2 regions of the Acidovorax sp. 1608163 genome follow, and region 2 is predicted to be linked to the other one. Evidence: riboswitches for the same ligand, from Rfam matches in the RefSeq annotation. Region 2 holds a riboswitch; the other holds the start of a gene.
The links. Region 2 has a riboswitch for thiamine pyrophosphate ahead of EAG14_RS09020 (FAD-dependent oxidoreductase). Riboswitches for the same ligand answer to the same signal wherever they lie in the genome.

Region 1: it holds a riboswitch for thiamine pyrophosphate, as region 2 does, so the genes downstream of both, thiC (phosphomethylpyrimidine synthase ThiC) here and EAG14_RS09020 (FAD-dependent oxidoreductase) in region 2, are expected to answer to the same signal.

Annotation. Positions count from the first base shown of each region.
Region 1 is NZ_CP033069.1:4,070,016-4,074,725, forward strand. It holds gene EAG14_RS18085 (methyl-accepting chemotaxis protein) at 1-931, opposite strand, end outside; gene thiC (phosphomethylpyrimidine synthase ThiC) at 1,136-3,040, opposite strand; TPP riboswitch at 3,162-3,285, opposite strand; gene lpxC (UDP-3-O-acyl-N-acetylglucosamine deacetylase) at 3,343-4,266, opposite strand; gene EAG14_RS18100 (methyl-accepting chemotaxis protein) at 4,472-4,710, shown strand, end outside.
Region 2 is NZ_CP033069.1:2,000,031-2,004,740, reverse strand. It holds gene EAG14_RS09030 (cytosine permease) at 1-132, shown strand, start outside; gene thiD (bifunctional hydroxymethylpyrimidine kinase/phosphomethylpyrimidine kinase) at 191-1,072, opposite strand; TPP riboswitch at 1,141-1,275, shown strand; gene EAG14_RS09020 (FAD-dependent oxidoreductase) at 1,334-2,464, shown strand; gene thiS (sulfur carrier protein ThiS) at 2,461-2,658, shown strand; gene EAG14_RS09010 (thiazole synthase) at 2,673-3,485, shown strand; gene EAG14_RS09005 (thiamine phosphate synthase) at 3,478-4,386, shown strand; gene EAG14_RS09000 (hypothetical protein) at 4,449-4,710, opposite strand, start outside.

The sequences.
Region 1 (4,710 bases), 2.1 Mb from region 2:
GTTCCATCGAGGAAGCCGCTTCTTCCAGATTGGCCGCCGTCTGTTCCGTGCGGTGGCTCAGGTCATGGTTGCCCGTGGCGATTTCAGAGCTGGCGGTCGAGATATTACCCGCGGCCTCTTGCACCTGGTGCACCAGGCCACGCAACGCGTCCTGCATGCGCGCCATCGCGCCCACCAGTTGCCCCACTTCGTCGGTGGAGGTGACTTGCACATCCCGCGACAAATCGCCCCCCGCAATGCGCTCGGCCAACTCGCTGGCCTGCGAGATGGACTGCGTAATGGAGCGAACACTGAAGAACGTGAGCGGAATCAACACCGCCAGGGCCAGCAGCAAGGCCCCACCAATCAGGCCCGACATGGTGGAGGTCAGAGAGTCCACGCCTTGGCGGGCCTCGTCCATCTGCTTGCGCGCATCCATGGCCAAGTCCAACAACAGCTTGTCGCTGGCCTCCATGTGCTTTTTGTACTTGTCGGCGTAGGCTCCGCCCACCGCACCGTCAATCTGCGCCCGCTCAATCTGCTCGAACACGGGGGAAATGCCGGTTTCGTATTCCTTGACCTCTGCCAACGCCTTGTCGATGGACGCCGCAAAGTTGGCATCGGAGGTCTGCACCTTGCGCACATCGCTCAGCCCCTTGTTGAGCGACTGCAGCGACTTCTTCCACAGGTCGCGCTGGGTGGACACCTCAATCGTGTTGTTGAAGTTGATGATGATGTCCTTCTCCGCACGCCGCAAATCCCCCAGCGTGGTGCGCAGCTCGCTCATGTCGGTCAGGGTCTGCACCCGCTGGGTGAACAGCACCTCCAGCGTTGTGCGCGTGCGCTCCAGCGCCAAGTACCCCATGGCCCCGATCACTACCAGCAAGACCAAGGAAAACACCGTGCCAAAGTACAGACGGGTGCGAATAGACAGTCGATTCAGGGCGTTCACGGCGCTTCCTTACATTTTTTAACAACCTGCCCAAAGAATAGCAACTTTGATGCCATTGCGCTGTGATGTGCACCAAAGAAGACACCCACTCTGGGGCAGGCAAATACTGGGCGCGACTGTATGCGCCCACACACCTGCCCCTTTACAGGGTATGCACCCGGTTTCCCGCCATGAACAGGGAAACACAGGGGCCATTAGGGCGGCTTATTCAGCCTTCAATGGCACGTACAACTGCCCGCCATTGCGCTGGAACTCCACCGCCTTCACCTGCATGCCCTGGACCAGTGCGTTTTGCTCGTCCACGCCCTTCTGCGCGGCAAAGTCGCGCACCTCCTGCGTGATCTTCATGGAGCAGAACTTGGGCCCGCACATCGAGCAGAAATGCGCCACCTTGGCCGAGTCCTTGGGCAGGGTTTCGTCGTGGTATTCCTTGGCCGTTTCGGGGTCCAGGCCCAGGTTGAACTGGTCCTGCCAGCGGAAGTCGAAGCGCGCCTGGCTGAGCGCATCGTCGCGCGAGCGAGCGCCGGGGTGGCCCTTGGCCACATCGGCAGCGTGGGCAGCGATCTTGTACGCAATGATCCCCTGCTTCACGTCGTCGCGGTCGGGCAGTCCCAGGTGCTCCTTGGGCGTCACGTAGCACAGCATGGCCGTCCCCATCCAGCCGATCATGGCCGCGCCAATGGCCGAAGCAATGTGGTCGTAGCCGGGGGCGATGTCGATGGTCAGCGGGCCCAGGGTGTAGAACGGCGCTTCGTGGCAGGTCTTGAGCTGCTCGGTCATGTTGGCCTGGATCATGTGCATGGGCACGTGGCCGGGGCCTTCGATCATGGTCTGCACGTCGTGCTTCCAGGCCACCTGGGTCAGCTCGCCCAGTGTGTGCAGCTCGGCAAACTGGGCTTCATCGTTGGCATCGGACGCGCAGCCAGGCCGCAGGCCATCGCCCAGGCTGAACGACACGTCGTACGCCTTCATGATGTCGCAGATATCTTCGAAGTGCTCGTACAGGAAGCTCTCGCGGTGGTGCGCCATGCACCACTTGGCCATGATGGAGCCGCCGCGCGAGACGATGCCCGTGCGCCGCTGCGCCGTGAGGTGGATGTAGGCCAGGCGCACACCGGCATGGATGGTGAAGTAATCCACGCCCTGCTCGGCCTGCTCGATCAGCGTGTCGCGGAAGATCTCCCAGGTCAGGTCTTCGGCCACGCCACCCACTTTTTCGAGCGCCTGGTAGATCGGCACGGTGCCAATCGGCACGGGCGAGTTGCGCACGATCCAGTCGCGCGTGGTGTGGATGTTCTTGCCAGTGGACAGGTCCATCACGTTGTCGGCGCCCCAGCGGATCGCCCACACGAGCTTTTCCACTTCTTCTTCAATGCTGGACGTGACGGCCGAGTTGCCGATGTTGGCGTTGATCTTGACCAGGAAGTTGCGGCCAATTGCCATCGGCTCCACCTCAGGGTGGTTGATGTTGGCGGGGATGATGGCGCGGCCCCGGGCCACTTCGTCGCGCACGAACTCGGGCGTGATGATGCGCGGAATGCTGGCGCCCATCGGGTTGCCCATCAGGCGCTTCTCGCGGCCTGCGTCCTGCATGTACTGCTCCATCCACTCGCGCTTGCCGTTTTCGCGAATGGCCACGTATTCCATCTCGGGCGTGATGATGCCCTTCTTGGCGTAGTGCATCTGCGTGACGTTGGCACCGGCCTTAGCGCGCAGCGGCTTGCGTTGCAGGGCTGCGGCCTCGGCACGCAGCTGGGCCAGGCGCGTGGCATCTTCGCTCTTTTGGCCATCGTCCAGCGCCACGGGCGCGCGGCCTTCGTAGTGCTCCACATCGCCACGGCCGGTGATCCAGCCGCCGCGCACGCTGGCCAGGCCTTGGCGCACGTCGATCACGGCGTTCGGGTCGGTGTAGGGGCCCGAGGTGTCGTACACGCTGACCTGCTCACCGTTGGTCAGCGCAATGTCGCGCACAGGCACGCGCAGGTCGGTGTGCAGGTGGCCGGGGATATAGGCCTTGCGCGATGCAGGAAAGGGTTCGCGGGTGCGGGCGAGCAGCTCGGCAAACTTTTCGGGGGCGGCGAGCTGGGCGTGGGGATCGGGGGCGTTCATGGGCAGGTCTCCTGGTTCCGGTGGCGGTGGGTCTGCTCCGGAATGGACCTGTGCACCCCTCGGGTGGCTGCGCATGGCAGCCCCTGAGGCAAGGCGTGCCCGCAGGGAGTGCGGGCACGGGGACAAGGAGGTCGGCTCTTCTTCCGCCGGTATGAACCGGATCAAGTTCGTCGGGTTCGCAAGCTGGCCTGAATTTCTTCAGGCCTCTCGCATCTCAGCGCATCAGCACACCCCGGAGCAGGCGCGAGTATAGGCCACAGAGGCAAAAGGAAGGCGCCCAGCCGAGATTGCGCAGCGCAGGATCACCAAGCCCGTGCAGGCTGAGCGAAGCCGGCTGGGGCTGCGCGCTCGTCGTCAAAAGTGACAACATCCCAGGCATCGCGCTGGGCCAGCAGCTCACGCAGCAACTGGTTGTTCATGGCGTGGCCTGAGCGGAAGGCGCTGTAGGCGGCCAGCAAGGGCTTGCCAATCAGGTACAGGTCGCCCATGGCGTCCAGGATCTTGTGCTTCACGAACTCGTCGTCATAGCGCAGGCCGTCGCTGTTGAGCACCTTGTAGTCATCCATGACGATGGCGTTGTCCAGACCACCGCCCAGCGCCAGACCGTTGGATCGCATCATCTCCACATCGCGGGTGAAGCCGAAGGTGCGTGCGCGGGCGATGTCGCGGCTGTAGTTGCCTTGCCCCAAGTCAAACTCCACACGTTGGCCCGTGGAGTCCACCGCAGGGTGGTCAAAGTCAATTTCAAAGCTCAGCTTGTAGCCATGGTAGGGCGTGAGCTTCGCCCATTTGGCGCTGGGGCCGGTGCCTTCGCGCACTTCGATCGGGCGGTTCACGCGGATGAAGCGCTTAGGCGCACGCTGCAGCTCCACCCCCGCGCTTTGCAGCAAGAACACGAACGAGGCGGAAGACCCGTCCAAGATCGGCACCTCTTCGGCCGTGATGTCCACATACAGGTTGTCGATGCCCAGGCCCGCACAGGCCGACATCAGGTGCTCCACGGTGTGCACCTTGGCCCCACCGGCAGAGATGGTGGAGGCCAGGCGCGTGTCGGTCACCGACTCCGCATGGATGGGAATGTCCACCGGCTGGGGCAGGTCCACGCGACGAAAGACGATGCCCGTGTCGGGCTGCGCCGGGCGCAAGGTCAACTCCACGCGCTGGCCACTGTGCAATCCCACGCCAACGGCGCGGGTCAAGGTCTTGAGGGTGCGTTGCTGGAGCATCCGCACATTTTAGTTGCGTGCCCCGCAACATGCTGGCATGCGCCCACGCAGACTCGTTTTCCCTGACAAAGGGCGCCCCATGCCAGCCCCACAATCCATGAGGTTACTTGTTGTTGCAAGTCAAGGCAAACGCAGATAGGCGTGCACGTACTCACTGCGCGAGTCATGGCATTGCTAGAGTTTGAGAGAAAACTGGAGACACACGATGAACAAGCTTGGATTCAAAATGAAGGTGCTGCTGATGCTGGGCACGGCGTTGGCAGCGTTGCTGTTCATGGCCGTCACAGCGCTGCTACAAGAGCGCTCGCTGATCATCGAATCGCGGCGCGAACAATTGGCCACGGCCGTGCAGTCAGCGCACAGCATCGTGGCCGCCTACCAGGCCAAGGCTGCCAGCGGCGCCATGGGCCAGGAAGAAGCCCAAAAAGCCGCCAAAGAGGCCCT
Region 2 (4,710 bases):
GTGGCCCTGTGGTTGGCAGGCATTGCGGTGTACCACCTGGCGCCCAAGGTGTTGCCAGGTGCAGGCTCGGCCTTGCCCGCCCTGGCATTCAGCTTTGCACTGGCCTGGGCCACCCGGCCCAAGGTGCGCTGATCGCTATCAAATTATGAGCTGCCAGCGCTTGATTAATAAGCGCTAGCGGCCAAAATCACTAAGAACCCTCAAACACCCGCTGCGCCACCGGCGCGTAGCCATGGTTCAGCGGGCCGTGGCCGCGCCCCGTGGTCACGTCGGCGCCTGCAGCAATCGCACCCAGGATGTAGGCCCGGGCCTGTTCCACCGCTTGCTGCAGTGGCAGCCCCAGCGCCAGGTGGGCCGCAATGGCCGACGACAGCGTACACCCGGTGCCATGCCCGTTGTGCGTGGCAATGCGCTGCGACTGCAGTTTGTGCACCCGCGGTGCACCGGGCATCGACAGCACATCCACCACCCAATCGCCCGGCAAGTGCCCGCCTTTGAGCAGCACCGCCTGCGCGCCCAATGCACGCAGGTCTTGCGCTGCGGCTTCCAGCGCATCGGCGTCTTGCAAGCTGCGGCCCAGCAGCCAGCCCGCTTCGTCCAAATTGGGGGTCACAACCTCGGCCAGCGGGAACAGCTCTTGCACCAGCACGCCCACGGTTTCCTGTGCAATCAGACGGTCGCCACTGGTGGCCACCATCACAGGGTCCAGCACCACATGGGGCAACTGGTAGGTGCGAATGGCATCGGCCACCACACGCACCACGTCGGGCGAATGCAGCATGCCGATCTTCACCGCGTCCACGCCAATGTCCTGCACCACGGCATCGATCTGGGCCTTGAGCATGTCGGGCGGCACGCCATGGATGCCCGTGACGCCGCAGGTGTTTTGTGCCGTGATGGCAGTGATGGCCGTCATGCCGTAGCAGCCCAGGGCGCTGAAGGTTTTGAGATCGGCCTGGATGCCTGCGCCGCCGCCGCTGTCTGAGCCGGCAATGGACAACACGCGCGCATAACGGGACAACACGCGTGCGTGTGGACGGCCCGCGTGGAGCCCTGAAGAAGAGGAAGTCATGGCAAAAATTATGGCCTATGCGCCAGGTCAAGCTGCGGCAAAAGAGGATGTGCTGTAATTGTTTTTTCCGGACGAAACAGGGGTGTCCCGCTGCCATGCGCGGTGTGTGACTGAGAAATACCCTGGGGCCCGCAGCCACGCTGCACCGCGCCCCGCTACCCGATCCAGGTCATGCTGGCGTGGGGAGTTTCCACCAACGGCGCTGCGCCCTCCGTTTTGTCCACTGTTGCCTTTCTACAGACGGACGCCAGACGGACCCCTATGTCACTTTCCCCCTCATCCTTTGCAATTCTGGGCGCAGGCCTCATGGGCCGCTTGCTCGCCGTGGAGCTGGCACGCCAGGGCCATCGGGTGGACATCTACGACGCAGGCAGCCCACTGGCAGAGCAATCGGCCGCCAACGTCGCCGCCGCCATGCTGGCCCCGCTGGCCGAGTCCGCCATCACCGAGCCCGGCGTGGTGCGCATGGGCCACTACGCGCTGCCGCGCTGGCAGCAGTTGATTGCCTCGCTGCCCGAGCCCGTATTCTTTCAACAAGCAGGCACGCTGATCGTCTGGCACCGGCAAGACGCCGCCGAAGCCCAGCGCCTGACGCGCGTGCTAGAGACCAACCAGCGCACCACCCCCGAGTTGCCCGCCATGCAAAAGCTCGACAGTGCGGCTCTGGCGCAATCTGAGCCCACCCTGGCCGATCGCTTTGCCCAAGGCCTGTACCTGCCGGGCGAAGGGCAGCTCGACAACCGGCAACTGCTGGCCGCCCTGCTCACCGAAATGACACGCCTGGGCGTGACCATGCACTGGAACGCACCCCGCGCGCCAGAGGCCTTTGCCCCCGGCACCCCAGGCCAGCCCGACTGGCTGCTGGACTGCCGAGGCCTGGGCGCCCGCCAGGACTGGAAGGCCCTGCGCGGCGTGCGCGGCGAGGTGGTGCGCCTGTATGCGCCCGATGTCACTCTGCAGCGCCCCACCCGCCTGGTGCACCCACGCTACCCGATTTACCTGGCGCCCAAGCAAGACCACATCTTTGTGATCGGCGCGACTGAGATCGAATCGGACGATCTCTCCCCCGCCAGCGTGCGCTCCACCCTGGAGCTGCTGAGTGCCGCCTACGCCGTGCATCCGGGCTTTGCCGAGGCCCGCGTGCTGGAGCTGTGCACCCAGTGCCGCCCCACCCTGCCCGACAACCTGCCCGCCATCCGCCAGCCCCAGCCCCGCGTGCTGGAGGTCAACGGCATGTACCGCCACGGGTTCATGATCTCGCCCGCCATGCTGGATGTGACCATGGAGATCCTGAACACAGGACAATCAGCGCTTTCAAAACGTTTTGATCTGCGGCTTGAACTGCTGGGGACGTCTGCCCCGGCCGATCAGGCTGCCAGCGCATTGGCATGAAGATTTGCATCAACAACCACCCGCATGAACTGCCCGACGGCGCCACCGTGGCCGACGCGGTGGCCGCCATCGCGGCCCGCCCGCCATTTGCGGTCGCAGTCAACACCACCTTCGTCCCCAACACACGCTACGCCGCCCACCCACTGCAACCGGGCGACCGCGTGGAAATCATCTCCCCAGTGACGGGCGGCTGACGCCCCACCAAGCCATGACAGCTCTCACCTCCCAAGACCCTCTGGTTCTGTACGGCCACACCTTCACCAGCCGCCTGCTGCTGGGCACATCGCGCTACCCCTCGCCTGCGGTGCTGGAGGCAGCCGTCGAGCGCGCCCAGCCCGCCATGGTCACGGCCTCGCTGCGCCGCCAAGGCAGCAACCCGGCCGAGAGTGGCGCCAGCTTCTGGGAGCTGCTGCGCAAGCTGGGCGTGCCCGTGCTGCCCAACACCGCAGGCTGCCACAGCGCCCAAGAAGCCATCACCACCGCACAGATGGCCCGCGAGGTGTTCAACACCCCCTGGATCAAGCTGGAGCTGATCGGCGACGACTACACCCTGCAGCCCGACACGCTGAACCTGGTGAGCACGGCAGAGCACCTGATCAAGGAAGGCTTTCAGGTGCTGCCCTACTGCACCGAAGACCTGGTGCTGTGCCAGCGCCTGGTCGATGTCGGCTGCCAGGCCGTCATGCCCTGGGCCGCGCCCATTGGCACCGGCCGGGGGCCGGTGAACCCCTACGCTCTGCAAACGCTGCGCGAGCGGCTGAGCGTGCCGCTGCTGGTGGACGCGGGCCTGGGCCTGCCCTCGCACGCTTGCCAGGTCATGGAATGGGGCTACGACGGCGTGCTGCTGAACACAGCCGTGGCCCTGGCGCAAGACCCTGTGGCCATGGCCGGTGCTTTTGCCGATGCCGTGCAGGCAGGCCGCACAGCCCACCGCGCAGGCGCGATGACCGCGCAAGACTCTGCCCAGCCCAGCACCCCTGTGCTGGGCACGCCCTTCTGGCACCACGCAACCCATGCTTGAGCCCCACACCATGGGCATGGCACAGGCCATCGCCAGCCACCACGCCGCCACCTTTGCGGGCTTCGAGCCATTGCAGCCCCCTGCCCCCACCAGCACCGCACCGGCCTACCTGGCAGCGCTGCAGGCCTGCAGCCAACTGGGCTTCATCGCCCACGACGCCGAATGCCTGGCCCGCGCCTGGCAGGCCCAAACTGAGCGCACAGGCCAGTTTGACGCCACCAGCTGGCCCTGCGAGCCGCTGGACTTTGGCTTGCAGCCCCTGCCGCGCGCCCAGGCCTTTGCCGCCTGCCCGCAAGCGCTGGGTTTGTACGCCGTGCTGCCCGATGCAGAGTGGGTGGGCCGCATGGCCCGCGCAGGCGTACCCACCGTGCAACTGCGCTTCAAATCTGAAGATGCCCACGCCATTGCCCGCGAGGTGCGCAACGCCGTCGCTGCCGTGGCGGGCACCCAGGCGCTGCTGTTCATCAACGACCATTGGCAAGAAGCCATTGCCGCAGGCGCCTATGGCGTGCACCTGGGCCAGGAAGACCTGGACGCACTGACCCCGCAAGAGCTGCGCACCCTGCGCGATTCAGGCGTGCGCCTGGGTGTCAGCACCCACGGCTACGCCGAGATGGTGCGCGCCGATGCCGTGGGGCCCAGCTACATCGCCATGGGCGCTGTGTTCCCTACCACGCTGAAGAAAATGGCCACCGCACCGCAGGGCCTGGGGCGGTTGCAAGCCTATGCCCAGCTGCTGCGGCATTACCCGCAGGTTGCCATTGGGGGCATTGGCCAGGAGCAGTTTGGGGCCGTGCGCGCCACGGGCGTGGGCTCTATCGCGGTGGTGCGTGCGCTGGTGAATGCTGCGCAGCCTGAAGAAGCGGCCACCGCGCTGATGGCGGCACTGCGCGTGCAATGAAGGCGAGGCTGTAAAGCCTTTGCCCTCTGCAACCCGGCGGCCCATGGCACGCCGGGGTTTGCTTATTTCTTGCCAGGTGGATTCAGCGGTTCCAGTTCCAGACTCAACTCCATCAGGTCGTTGGAAGAGCCAAAGCCAATCGGCTGACCTGGAGGGGGTGGCGGAGTCACAGGCACCGGGGGCAAATCACTGATGGTGATGGGCACCGGCTCGGACAGGTCAATGTCCAACGTGAACGTCGATGCCGGTGGGGTGGCCGCCGCCCGGCTGGCGGCGGGGGCTGGCACAGGCACGCTGTCCACAAATTCATCGACCAAACCCTGC